DNA from 2 places in the Serratia plymuthica genome. Region 1 is predicted to be linked to the other one. Evidence: predicted binding sites of a transcription regulator. Region 1 holds the regulator's gene; the other holds the start of a gene.

Region 1 (6,979 bases):
GCGCTTCTTCGAGCGTGGTTGCCTCTTTCCAATAGGCGCAGGAATATTGCATATAGGGATCGAGCATCAGCGTAAAAAGATCGTTTCCCAGATCGTAATGTTCTTTACCGACAATCCAGGCGCGTTTCTTCGATTGCAAATTGGTTAATCGCGCGGCGGCAATACGCAGAGTGTCTTTCAAATGATGCGGGAGTTTCTTTTCAAGGCCGGCGCTGACTACGCGTTGAAAGAAAATATCCAGCCGTTCGCATTCCCACCAGCCGTCCATATAACTTTCGCCCAGACCGAGAGAACCTTCCTGCAGCACGCGTTTAAAAAAATTAGGGTTTTTAACCTGAATATCGAAAGGGCGTGAGCCGTTTATTTCAATACCGGCCATGCTGAGCATTTCATGAGCGATACGGTACCATGGGTTGTCTTGAATGCTCACATCTTCTATACACGATGAACTCATAGCTTCTCCATCACCTTCTTCTGACTTATGACCCGCCAGAAAATAGCTTAGACAATTTCTGCGGGCGCATACGTTTACCTGCGGTGAAAAGTCACCGTGGCGTCTGATATCCGACTATGAACAGAGGAAAATTTTAAGAAGACTCCAGCGCAATAGGCACAGGATAAACAAATCCTTAAAAAAGTGTGACGCCTTACGCGTACACAACAGCTACTTGTGATAATAAGACTACAAAAGTGTTATTTTAAAAGGTCGTTTTTGAGTATAGGCTTGCCGAGGCGCTGACTCAACCGTAAATCGCACTCGGCAAAAATATTCTTTAAGTGATTATTAATTCTGGTAATTATGACGCAGGGTTAGCATGTTCCTGGCGCGTCGCCTGTGCATCATCAATCACTTTTCCCCGTTGCAACATATACCCCAACGCGGCCAATACCACCGTTGAAACCATTACCGTTACCGTCGCCAACAGCGGTTGGGCAATAAAGGCCGAAACCAATAGGCTGGCGACAAAGCATAAACCCAACTGCAATGTATTTTGCAGGGCTGCGGCTTTGCCGGTGCCTTCCGGGAAGGGCATCAACGCATTCGCCACTACGATCGGGTAGCAGGCTCCGTTGACCAGCGCCATTAGACAGAATGGAATCAATAATGTGGTCAGCGTAGGCTCGGTCATTGTTGCTACCAGATATAACGCCACCATGCTGATGCCATAACCTACCAGCAGCCACGGCAGCAGGGTGTTGCCATTGATGCGATTTAACGCCGTACGGCAACCGTAACCGCCCAATAAGAATGCCAGCGTCTGCGGGACATAGCTCAGGCCAATGTCATTGGGGCTGTAACCCATATCGCCAAGAATAAACGGCGAGCCGGTGAGCCAGGCAAAAAAGCCGGCAGAGCAGGCGGCAAAGATGGTGACGTTACCGCTGAATACCGGCGATTTCAGCAGTTGGAAGAAGCTCAGGGTGTTTTTCCGAGTGGCCAATGGCGCGCTTTTGGCGCTTTCCTTCAGTAACAGCGTAGGCAGCAGCAAAATGACGGTGATACCCAGCAGAACGGCGAAAATTGCCCGCCATCCCATGTGGTTCAGCAGCCAGGCGCCGACCAGCGGCGCCAGCGCTGGCGAAAGTGCCACCAGCGGCATAATGGTGGCGAATACGCGATTGGCCTTGCCTTCACGGTAGCGGTCAATGACCAACGCTTGCCAGGTGACGGCGGCTGAGCACACGCCGATCGCCTGAATAAAGCGCAATGACCACAACTGGACGGCATTCTGTACCCACAGCATGCCGAGGCAGCCCAGGGCAAACAGCGCCAGGCCAATCAGCAGCACGGGTTTACGGCCCAAATTATCGGAGAGCGGCCCCCAGAGCAGTTGAGCAAAGGCAAAACCGGCCAGGAAAATGCTCAGGCTGGCGCTGATTGCACCGGCGGAAATTTGCAGATCCAGCTGCATGGCGCCAAAGGCGGGCAGATACATGTCGGTGGCCAGGTAACCCAGCATGCTCAGGCCGGCAAGATAGAACATAAAACCAAAGGAATTTCGCATGGTATTTCTCATTAATATTTTATTGTCGCAGGTTTTTAGCGCCGGCAAGTGTATCCGGCTGGATCTCTGCTTGTGAAACGGTAATATTTGCGAAGTGCTGTTAAAAAAATTGAAGGCAAACCATGTGGTCTGAATATTCTCTTGATGTCGTGGACGCGGTCGCCCGCACCGGCAGCTTCAGCGCGGCGGCGCAGGAACTGCACCGGGTGCCTTCGGCGGTGAGCTATACCGTTCGGCAACTGGAACAATGGTTGGCGGTGCCGTTATTTGAACGGCGTCATCGTGATGTAGAACTGACGCCGGCCGGCCTGTTATTTATTCAGGAGGCGCGCGGTGTCATCAAAAAAATGCTCGACACGCGCAGGCAGTGCCAGCAGGTGGCCAATGGTTGGCGCGGCCAATTAAAAATTGCGGTGGATATCATCGTCAAGCCGCAGCGCAGCCGACAGCTGGTGTTGGATTTTTACCGCCATTTCCCCGATGTTGAGCTGCTGATCCAACCGGAAGTGTTTAACGGCGTCTGGGATGCGTTGGTGGACGGCCGCGCCGATATGGCGATCGGCGCTACGCGAGCGGTGCCTGTCGGCGGCGGTTTTGCCTTTCGTGACATGGGCGATATGCGCTGGTTGTGTGTCGCCAGCCCGCAGCATCCATTGGCGGCGTTGGAGGGCCTGCTGAACGACGATCAGCTCCGGCCTTTTCCTTCCCTGTGTCTGGAGGATACCTCGCGCAATCTGCCCAAACGGGTCACCTGGACGCTGGACAACCAGCGGCGGTTGGTGGTGCCGGATTGGGCATCGGCGGTGGATTGCTTGTGCGCTGGCTTGTGTGTCGGCATGATGCCGGCGCATCAGGTGCTGCCGTTGGTACAACGCGGCGAGTTGGTGGCGCTGCAACTGCAACAGCCGTTTCCCGCCAGCCCATGCTGCCTGACCTGGCAGCAGAATACCCCATCGCCGGCGATGGCCTGGTTACTGGACTACCTGGGGGACAGTGAAACCTTGAACCAGGAATGGCTGAGCGAAGTGGCGCCGGAAACCGCCTTGGTTCCCGGCGCTGGCGACTAGCGGCGGTAATCGATAAAGGGGCCGTCGGCGACCGAGCGGCGTTCAACCAGCTTCGGATGCACTTCAATGACCTGCGACTCTTCACGCTTGCTGATGATGCGATCCAGCAGCATGGTGAACGCCATCTCACCCAAACGCTCTTTGGGCTGGTGGATCGTCGTCAGCGCCGGGGTGAAATAGCGCGCGTTGCGCACGTTATCGTAGCCGATGACTGAAATGTCCTGCGGTACTCGCAGCCCCAGTTCATCGGCGGCGCAGATAGCGCCCATCGCCATGATGTCGCCGCCGCAGAATACCGCCGTCGGGCGTTGTTTCTGCGACAATATCTGATGCATGGCCTTGTAGCCGGATTCCGGTTCGAAGTCGCCCTGAACAATCCACTCGTCGCGCACCTCGATATTGGCTTCTTCCATGGCTTTCAAAAAGCCCTGATGGCGGCCGCCGCCGGTATTGCGCGCCAACTGGCCCGGAATGGCGCCAATATCGCGGTGACCACGCTCGATCAGATAGCGGCCGGCCAGATAACCGCCTTCGAAGGCGTTATCGATGATGGTATCGGTAAAATCACCGCGTGCGGCGCCCCAGTCCATGACCACCATGGGGATATTACGGTAATCTTCCAGCATCCCCAGCAATTGATCCGGGTATTCAGAGCACATCACCAGCAGGCCGTCGACGCGTTTTTGCGCCAGCATCGCCAGATAAGCGCGTTGCTTGTCCAGGTTATTGTGCGAATTACACAGGATCAGCGTATAGCCTTTGCTGTAGCAGCTGTTTTCCACCGCCTCGATCACTTCGGCGAAATAGGGCGCTTCGCTGGAGGTGGCCAGCAGGCCAATAGATTTGGTGTGATTGACCTTCAGGCTGCGCGCCACGGCGCTGGGAGAATAGTGCAGCTCTTTGATCGCGGCCCCAACGGCCGCTTTGGTCTCTTCGGCGACGAAACGAGTCTTATTGATGACGTGCGAAACGGTGGTGGTGGAAACGCCAGCGCGTTTGGCCACATCTTTAATCGTTGCCATGTAAAGAATGACTCCTGAACTCACATGTTGCAGCATGTAAGTGTGATGTTAATCGTTTGCCTGCGTAGATCCTTCTTCCAAATAAACGAAGCTGAGTTTTTAGTGTGTTGAAGTCGTCAGCGCTTGGTCAGGAGGGGCATTTTTGCCGGTACGCAGTTGTGAACTGCGAATTTTGTCCCATATTGAGCCAAAGTGGAAGAGGTAATCAGTATTATAAACCGGGAAATGATAACAAGATTTTATTGTCTAACTGTGGGAAAATGGGTTGACGCATTAATTGTGTGCCTTTTACCCTTGGGAAATCCCGTCTGAAAAGGAGTTGTAATGGATACCGATCTGAAAATGTCACTGTTCACGACTGTGTGCGCGCTGGCCGTTATTATTGCTTTTAGCTTCACTGCGGCGTTGAACTGATCCCCGGTTGTAACACAGGCGCAGCTCGCTGCGCCTGTTCGCGTTTTCCTGCCATTACGTCTTCTTGCAAGCCTCCAGCCACACCAATGCCCGGAAATTTCACCTGCGGGTTCGCAAAACTGTTCTCAGAGCGCGGTGAAAGCACAGAAGGCGTCGCTTGCGAGGAGGGCGGCCGGCGGGAGAGCGCCAGCCGCGGAGGATATTATCGAATGGTTTTCGGCGTTACTACACGGCGTGCGCCGATATAGTGGTTTTGCCAGTAGTCGTTGTCCAACTGGCTGATACGGATTTCCTCGCCGGTACGCGGTGACTGAATGAATTTGCCGTTGCCCAGATAGACGCCGACATGATCGGCCATGCCGCGGTTGTTGATGCGGAAGAACACCAGGTCACCGCTTTCCAGTTCGTTTTTCTTGATCGGCGCCGCATCGCGCAGGTGATACATTTCGTTGGCGGTACGCGGCATCTTGATTTTCACGACGTCTTTATAGGCGTAATAAATCAGGCCGCTGCAGTCGAAACCGGTTCTTGGCGAGGTGCCGCCCCAGCGATAAGGTTTGCCCATTTGATCCATCAGCTTGGCCATGGCGGTTTGCTTGGCGTGCTGATAGCGCTTTTTGTGCGCCGGGCTGAGTTTCAATGGCTTATCGTCACGCACCAGTTTGGCGGTGGCCATACCGGCTTCCCGATGGCGGCCATAGCCTTTTTTGTAGCCCTTTTTCGGTGGGGTTACTTTGATTTTGGCTATTTTCTGGGTTGAGTGTTTCGATTTGGCGCTAACGATCTTTTTAGCGGTTTTTTCTGTTTTGGCTTTGGAAACCTTGGCAGTTTTTGGCGTAGCAGTGACTTTCACTTTTTTGCTGGCCTTTGCCGCTTTCTTTTTCTTGCGGTCATCCGGACGAGCTTCATTAACGTGGCTTTTGCGCTGCTCGGCGGCAACACGCGCCTGTGGCGCAGCGTGCGCCAGATTTAAGAATAGCTGTGTAAACAACAGCACAAAAAGCGTAAGAATTAAACGCATGTCGACGTTACCAACCTTGGCCCCGGAACAGATATCGAAAGAATGACAGTATTCCCCAATTTCGCCATATAAAACAGCGAAGAACTCATAAATGATAATCCATATTGTGAGAAAACGTTAACGACAATTTTTTTGCTGAAAAATCAATCCATTGATGTATAAAAAATCGCCTTTTGCCGCTGCGGGAATTATTAAATGGGGCTGTGCGGCGGAAAAATATATTAGTGAAATGGTCGGATTAAAAATGTTATTCTGAGCGTATGTTTTAACCGGAATGGCCTGGCCGGTGAGACGCGATTGGCAACGGGGAAATGCCCTTGCAAAAGATGGCGTTTTCTTGCGACTGTTCCAGCCGCTACAATAGCCAGTGTGATGCATGTTGTAGCCATGAGATGTGGCTTGAGGAAGCGATAAATGACGACGATTGAAAAAATTCAACAGCAGATCGGTGAGAACCCTATTCTGCTGTACATGAAAGGTTCACCGAAATTGCCAAACTGCGGTTTCTCTGCGCAAGCGGTGCAGGCGCTGTCTGCCTGTGGCGAACGCTTTGCCTACGTTGATATTCTGCAGAACCCGGATATCCGTTCCGAGTTGCCGAAATACGCCAACTGGCCGACTTTCCCGCAGTTGTGGGTAGACGGTGAGCTGGTAGGCGGCTGCGATATCATCATGGAGATGTATCAGCGCGGCGAACTGCAGCAGTTGATCAAAGAAACTGCAGAGAAGTATAAAGAGCAAGAAGACCAGCAGCCATAACGGCTCGGGTTTATTGCCAGAAGACATCGGGCGGTGCCAGTGCTACTGGGCCGCCCGATTTATTTGTAGTTTATACCCGTCATCTTTCAAGCTGCAGCGTTGTTACCTGCACTAGTTCCCCCCAATGACTTACTGAAGCAAGCGCCTGGGGTGGGCGCCTGGCTGCAACTTGAAAGCTATAGGGTAGTGTCAGTATCACCGATGGCCAGTGGCCATCCGCCAAGGCGTTTCCAGCGGTTAACCAGTTCGCAGAACAGTTGAGCCGTTTGTTCGGTGTCGTACAGGGCCGAATGCGCCTGAGTGCTGTCGAACGGAATATTGGCGGCAATACAGGCTTTGGCCAACACGGTTTGCCCCAACACCAGCCCGCTCAGCGCTGCGGTGTCAAAGGTGGCGAACGGGTGGAAAGGATTGCGCTTCAGACTTGCGCGCTCCGCTGCGGCCATGAGAAAGCTGTGATCAAAATTGGCGTTGTGCGCCACGATAATCGCCCGGTTACAGCCGCGATCCTTGATGCCTTTACGCACCGCTTTAAAAATGCTGTGCAGCGCGTCGTATTCACTGACTGCGCCACGCAGCGGGTTATGGGGATCGATACCGTTGAATGCCAGCGCTTCGGGTTGCAGGTTGGCGCCTTCAAAAGGTTCAACGTGAAAGTGCAGGGTTTCATCCTGCTGCAACCAGCCTTCT
Region 2 (6,979 bases), 2.0 Mb from region 1:
GTACGAAAGGACAATTCTGGAATACAATACGCAGTTATCAACACGGGTGTCGTTTCAGGCTGAGCGTGTTAAACTTACTCGTTTATACTGTGTAAAAATCAATCATCAGGAGAGTTCTCATGGCCAGCAGAGGCGTAAACAAAGTAATTCTGGTCGGGAATCTGGGCCAAGACCCGGAAGTCCGTTACATGCCGAATGGCGGCGCAGTGGCCAACATTACCCTGGCGACCTCCGAAAGCTGGCGTGACAAGGCGACTGGCGAGCAGAAAGAAAAAACCGAGTGGCACCGCGTTGTGTTGTTCGGCAAGCTGGCTGAAGTGGCGGGCGAATATCTGCGTAAAGGTTCCCAGGTGTATATCGAAGGTGCTCTGCAGACCCGTAAATGGACCGATCAGGCCGGCGTAGAAAAATACACCACCGAAGTTGTGGTTAACGTTGGCGGCACCATGCAGATGCTGGGCGGCCGTCAAGGCGGCGGCGCACCTGCAGGCGGTGGCCAGGCTTCCGGCGGCCAGGGCGGTTGGGGCCAGCCTCAGCAACCACAGGGCGGCAACCAGTTCAGCGGCGGCCAGCAGGCGCGCCCAGCGCAGAGCAACGCGCCGGCAGCCGGCGGCAACGAACCGCCAATGGACTTCGACGACGATATTCCTTTCTGATATCAGGCTGTCTGAAGCCAATAAAAAAGCCCCTTTCGGGGCTTTTTGCTTTTCTGCCAACCTTAAGCCGAGAAGCCGCCGTCGATGCTCAGACTGGCGCCGGTGATGTAGCCCGCTTGCGGGCCGGCCAGATAGGCGACAAAGCTGGCGATCTCTTCATCCTTACCGTAGCGGCCGATGGCCATCAGCTGTTTCAACTGCGCGGCGAAGTCACCGTCGTCCGGGTTCATCTCGGTATCCACCGGGCCGGGCTGCACGTTGTTGACGGTGATGCCGCGCGGGCCGAGATCGCGCGCCATGCCCTTGGTCAGGCCGACCAGCGCGGATTTGCTCATCGCGTAAACTGCGGCGCCGCCAAAAGGCACGCGCTCGGCGTTGGTGCTGCCGATATGAACGATGCGGCCACCGTCGTTCATATGGCGCGCAGCTTCCTGGCTGGCAACAAAGACGCTGCGTACGTTCACCGCCAACATACGGTCCAGATCTTCCAGCGCCAGTTCTTCGGTGCTGCCCAACGTAAACACCCCGGCGTTGTTCACCAGAATATCCAGATTGCCGAAGCTGTTCACCGCCTGGCGTATCGCTTGCTGTACTGCTGCAGCGTCGGCGCTGTCGGCTTTGATGGCGATAGCCTTGCCGCCGGCGGCGGTGATTTCATTCACCACGGCATCGGCCCGGTCGGCGGAAGCTACGTAAGTGAATGCCACCGCTGCGCCATCACGCGCCAGACGTTTGACGATGGCGGCACCGATACCGCGTGAGCCGCCCTGAACGAATGCGACTTTGCCTTGCAGAGAGAGGGTTGCTGACATGATGTTTCTCCAGAGTGGGTTAAGGTTAAAAAATCTACCGGACCAGTATCGGAGAAACGCAACGCGGGCACTAGCCACAAAACGCTATAATCAGCTTAAACCATAGGTTTGAAATCTACGGAGGAAAGCCATGCTCGGCTATCTGGAATGTTTTGTCAGCAGCGCGGAAAACGGCAGTTTTTCCGCTGCGGGCCGCAAGCTGGGCATCAGCTCTGCGGCGGTGGGGAAGAATGTCACCAGATTGGAGACGCTGCTGGGAGTACGGCTGTTCCAGCGCAACACGCGCAAGCTGACGCTGACCGAAGAAGGGGAGCGTTTTCTGCAGGAAGTGAGCGGCGGTTTGCAGTCGATCCAGTGCGCGATGAAAGGGGTGAGCAGCAGTGGCGGCATAGCGGCAGGTACGTTAAAGGTCAGCATGGGCACCGCTTTCGGCCTGCATTTTGTGATGCCTCTGTTGCCGGCATTTTTGTCTCGTTACCCGTCGATCGTGCCAGACTGGCATTTTGACAATCGCAAAGTGGATATGATTGGCGAACATTTCGACGCCGCAATCGGCGGCGGCATTGAACTGGCGCAGGGGATGATTGCGCGTGAATTGGCGCCGGCCCACGGGATATTGGTGGCCTCGCCGGACTATCTGCGGCGTCATCCGCCTTTGGAGCAGCCGGAACAGCTGGCGAACCATGCGGGTATTTTTATCCGCTCGCCGCAAACCGGGCGCATCCGCAACCTGCCGTTACGTAATGCGGATAACGAACAGAGGGCGCCATTGATGACCATCAGCATGACGGTGAATGAGCCGGAGGCGGCGGCGCGAGCGGCGGAAATGGGGCTGGGCATTGCATTGATCTCCATGCCAAATGCCTTGCCTTATCTGGAAAGCGGCCGCCTGGTGCGGGTATTGCCCGTCTGGTATGTCGATCGCGGCAGCGTCTATCTTTACTTTCCCACCGCCAAGTTTTTGCCGAGTAAAACCCGGGTGTTTGTCGACTACATCACCGAGCAATTTCACCTGCAGAAGCTGGCGGCGCGTTTTGATGCGCGTTGAACACGAGAAAAGCCCCTCGCGGGGCTTTTTTTCTTCCGTCAGTGGGCTGTCTGACGATCAGTTGAAGATTTCAGCGGTGCCGTGCAGTTTGTTCTGGCCACCGGCGGAGATGATGCGGTAAGAGCTGGCGCCTAATGCAGCGGCCTTGTTAGCCAGTTCGGTTTCCAGTGCGCTCAGGTTAGAAGCGCCGGCAACGGAGATGACACCGATTTTCTGAGCGTCGGGGGCAGGTTGGCTGGAAGGCTGGTCAGCGGCAACGGTGGCGAAAGAAGCGGTAGTCAGCAGCAGAGCGGTAGCAAAAATTTTGATGTTCTTCATGATTCAATCCTCAGGGTATTTTTCAGGTGAGAGGTTGTCCCCTCTCGATATTTTGAATAATAGACCTGCATGCCCAAAGAGAAAATCGGAGAGTTTTGAGTATCTGATTCAAATAAATTGACTTAATTTTGAACGCTGGCGCGCTGGAAAAATCACCACTACCTTTAAATCAGCAGGATCTTTAAAGGAGAAACCTTGTGATTATCGTGCACCATCTGAATAACTCACGCTCGCAGCGTATCTTGTGGTTTCTGGAAGAACTGGGTGTGCCTTATCAGGTGCAGCGTTACCGGCGCGATCCGCAAACCATGCTGGCACCGCCGGAGCTGAAAAAGATCCACCCGCTCGGTAAATCTCCGGTGATTGTCGATGGCGATCTGATCCTGGCGGAATCCGGCGCCATTATCGAATATCTGCAAGAAGCCTACGATGCGCAGGGGCTGTTTATCCCGACCGACCACCATGCTCGCCAGCAATATCGTTACTGGCTGCATTATGCGGAAGGATCGCTGATGCCGCTGCAGGTCATGAAGCTGATGTTCAGCCGCCTGGGACAACCGCCAATTCCCTGGTTGTTGCGCCCGGTGGCGGGGGCGATTGGCAAAGGGGTTCAGCGAGAGTATCTGGACAAACAGATCGCCACGCATCGCGACTATCTCGAGCAGCACCTGAGCAAAAGCACCTGGTTTGTCGGCAACGAATTCAGCGCGGCGGATATCCAGATGAGCTTTCCGCTGGAGGTGATGGCGGCGCGCGGCTCGCTGGACGGTTGCCCGAAGCTGCGTGGCTATCTGCAACGTATCCATACCCGGCCGGCCTACCAACGGGCGCTGGAGCAGGGCGGTCCTTATGAACTGCTGAGCTGATGACATGATCTATACTTGAGGGGTTACGTCTGTTCGGAGGTAGCACATGGCTACGCAAATTTTTGTTAACCTGCCGGTGGGCAATCTACCTGCATCCATCGAGTTTTTTACCCAGCTGGGTTTCGGCTTTAATCCGCAGTTTACCGATGATACCGCCGCCTGCATGGTGGTCAGCGATACCATTTATGTGATGCTGCTGACACACGATAAATTCAAAATGTTCACCCCGAACCCGATTGGCGATGCCAGAAAAGCGACCGAAGTGCTGGTTTGCCTGTCGCAGCCCAGCCGGGCAACGGTGGACAGCCTGGTGCGCAAGGCGATAGCCGCCGGTGGCAATACCTATAATCAGCCGCAGGATTATGGCTTTATGTACGGTCACGGTTTCCAGGATTTGGATGGCCATATCTGGGAACTGATGTATATGGACGAAAACGTCGCACAGGCTCAGTAACCGGTTTTGCCCCCTGAGCCGGGGGCGCTCCCATCGGATTTACCTATGTGACAAATATCGCCTTTTCGATAATGATTGATCTCGGCGCTTTTCTGCATGAATTGTCGCGATCTTTGGTTGATCAGAGGGTATGGAAGGCCGGATAATCGTTTGCCTTGAATAAACCACCATAAATCACCCGCATCACGCGATGAGAGTTAAACGTTTGCCTTTTTACGCGGCGCCAATGGGCGGCGCGGCCGAAGGGCAGGGAAGCCAACGTGATGGAAAAGATTCCGTAATGAACATACGCGGGCGGAATAACAAGCCTTTTGAAACGGGCTGGCAATGAAACACAGGGGACAGCAACATGTCGAATTCTCAAGCGAACAACGCCGTTAAACCAAAAGGCGGGCTTGATGGCTATTTTAATATTTCCGCACGCGGCAGCACCGTGCGTCAGGAAGTGGTGGCGGGATTAACCACCTTCCTGGCGATGGTTTATTCGGTGATCGTGGTGCCGAGCATGTTGGGTAAAGCGGGCTTCCCGCCCACGGCGGTGTTCGTCGCCACCTGCCTGGTCGCCGGCTTCGGTTCATTGCTGATGGGGTTATGGGCTAATCTGCCGATGGCCATCGGCTGTGCGATTTCCCTGACCGCCTTCACCGCCTTCAGCCTGGTGCTGGGCCAGCACATCAGCATTCCGGTCGCGCTGGGTGCGGTATTCCTGATGGGCGTGCTGTTCACCATTATCTCGATCACCGGCATCCGTTCCTGGATCTTGCGCAATCTGCCGATGGGCGTGGCGCACGGCACCGGTATCGGCATCGGTTTGTTCCTGCTGCTGATCGCCGCCAACGGCGTGGGTCTGGTGGTGAAGAACCCGCTGGATGGCCTGCCGGTAGCGCTGGGCGCATTCACCTCTTTCCCGGTAGTGATGACGCTACTCGGTCTGGCGGTGATTTTCGGCTTGGAAAAACTGCGTGTACCCGGCGGTATTCTGCTGGTGATTATCGCTATTTCGGTGATTGGCCTGCTGTTTGACCCGGCGGTGAAATATCAGGGGCTGTTCGCCATGCCAAGCCTGACGGACGCCAATGGCAGTTCGCTGATCTTCAGCCTGGATATCATGGGCGCGTTGAAACCTGTGGTGCTGCCCAGCGTGTTGGCGCTGGTGATGACGGCCGTGTTTGACGCGACCGGCACCATTCGCGCGGTGGCCGGCCAGGCGAACCTGCTGGACAAGGACGGGCAGATCATCAACGGCGGCAAGGCGCTGACCTCGGATTCCCTGAGCAGCATTTTCTCCGGCCTGGTGGGCGCGGCCCCGGCGGCGGTCTATATCGAATCCGCAGCGGGCACCGCAGCGGGCGGGAAAACCGGCCTGACCGCAACCGTGGTTGGCCTGCTGTTCCTGCTGATCCTGTTCCTGTCGCCGCTGTCTTATCTGGTGCCGATTTACGCTACCGCACCGGCGCTGATGTACGTTGGCCTGCTGATGTTGAGCAACGTCACCAAGCTGGATTTCAACGACTTCGTCGACGCCATGTCCGGCCTGCTGTGCGCGGTGTTTATCGTGCTGACCTGCAATATCGTCACCGGTATCATGCTGGGCTTCAGCTCGCTGGTGATTGGCCGCATTTGCTCCGGCGAATGGCGCAGGCTGAATATCGGCACCGTGCTGATCGCCGTCGCGCTGGTGGCCTTCTACGCCGGCGGCTGGGCGATTTAATCCTCCGTGTTTCCCCCTCCCGCCAGGCGGGGGAAAGTTAGCCCCTATTCCCCTTCAGAAAAATCTCCTTCTGCCTGTGCTGCGTTTTGAAAGGCACAACAAGCTTTAATCGCTGTAAAAAAAGTGATCTACTATCGGGCATACATCAAAGAGGTAGTCTGAACCCGAGAGTCTAAGGAAAGCATGGAAATATTTTTTACAATCCTCATTTTGATCCTGGTGGTCTCCCTGTCTGGGGTGGTGACACGTATGTTGCCGTTCCAGATACCGCTGCCGTTAATGCAAATCGTCATCGGGGCCCTGCTGGCCTGGCCACATTTCGGGCTGCATGTCGACTTTGACCCCGAGCTGTTCCTGGTGCTGTTTATCCCGCCGCTGCTGTTTGCCGACGGTTGGAAAACCCCAACGCGCGAATTCCTGCATCACGGTCGTGAAATCCTGGGCCTGGCGCTGGTGCTGGTGCTGCTTACCGTGGTTGGCATCGGTTACCTGATTTACGCCATGGTGCCGGGCATCCCGCTGGTGGCGGCATTTGCGCTGGCGGCGGTACTGTCGCCAACGGACGCCGTGGCGCTGGGCGGCATCGTCGGTAAAGGGCGCATTCCGAAACCGATTATGGGCGTGCTGGAAGGCGAGGCGCTGATGAACGACGCATCCGGCCTGGTTTCGCTCAAATTCGCCATCGCAGTGGCGATGGGCACCATGGTGTTTACCGTGGGCGGCGCCACTCTGGAGTTTCTGAAGGTCGCTATCGGCGGCCTGCTGGCCGGCGTGGCGGTCACCTGGTGCTACAGCAAATCGTTGCGGATGATGAGCCGCTGGAGCGGCGATGATCCGGCCACGCAGATCGTTTTCCTGCTGCTGTTGCCGTTCGCTTCCTATTTGATTGCCGAACACATCGGCGTCTCCGGCATTCTGGCGGCAGTGGCCGCGGGGATGACCATCAGCCAGTCCGGCGTGATCCGCAATGCGCCGCTGGCGATGCGTCTGCGCGCCAACAGCGTCTGGGCGATGCTGGAGTTCGTGTTTAACGGCATGGTGTTCATCATGTTGGGCCTGCAACTGCCGGGGATCCTGGAAACCTCAATCCTGCAGGCGGAGCTGGATCCGACCA

Evidence for each region. Region 1 encodes PurR, which represses purine synthesis genes. Its sites were predicted from a motif close to CANGCAAACGTTTGCNTG; they were not measured.
Region 2: the regulator PurR is predicted to act here: its motif matches at 4,349-4,366, upstream of JK621_RS18685 (NCS2 family permease).

What each region holds. Positions count from the first base shown of each region.
Region 1 is NZ_CP068771.1:2,020,999-2,027,977, forward strand. It holds gene cfa (cyclopropane fatty acyl phospholipid synthase) at 1-454, opposite strand, end outside; gene punC (purine nucleoside transporter PunC) at 798-2,006, opposite strand; gene punR (DNA-binding transcriptional activator PunR) at 2,129-3,073, shown strand; gene purR (HTH-type transcriptional repressor PurR) at 3,070-4,095, opposite strand; gene JK621_RS09670 (YnhF family membrane protein) at 4,420-4,509, shown strand; gene JK621_RS09675 (C40 family peptidase) at 4,712-5,530, opposite strand; gene JK621_RS09680 (Grx4 family monothiol glutaredoxin) at 5,945-6,289, shown strand; gene rnt (ribonuclease T) at 6,466-6,979, opposite strand, start outside.
Region 2 is NZ_CP068771.1:3,996,450-4,003,428, forward strand. It holds gene ssb1 (single-stranded DNA-binding protein SSB1) at 120-656, shown strand; gene JK621_RS18660 (3-oxoacyl-ACP reductase family protein) at 719-1,468, opposite strand; gene JK621_RS18665 (LysR family transcriptional regulator) at 1,599-2,516, shown strand; gene bhsA (multiple stress resistance protein BhsA) at 2,574-2,834, opposite strand; gene JK621_RS18675 (glutathione S-transferase family protein) at 3,032-3,700, shown strand; gene JK621_RS18680 (VOC family protein) at 3,747-4,154, shown strand; gene JK621_RS18685 (NCS2 family permease) at 4,504-5,865, shown strand; gene JK621_RS18690 (Na+/H+ antiporter) at 6,049-6,979, shown strand, end outside.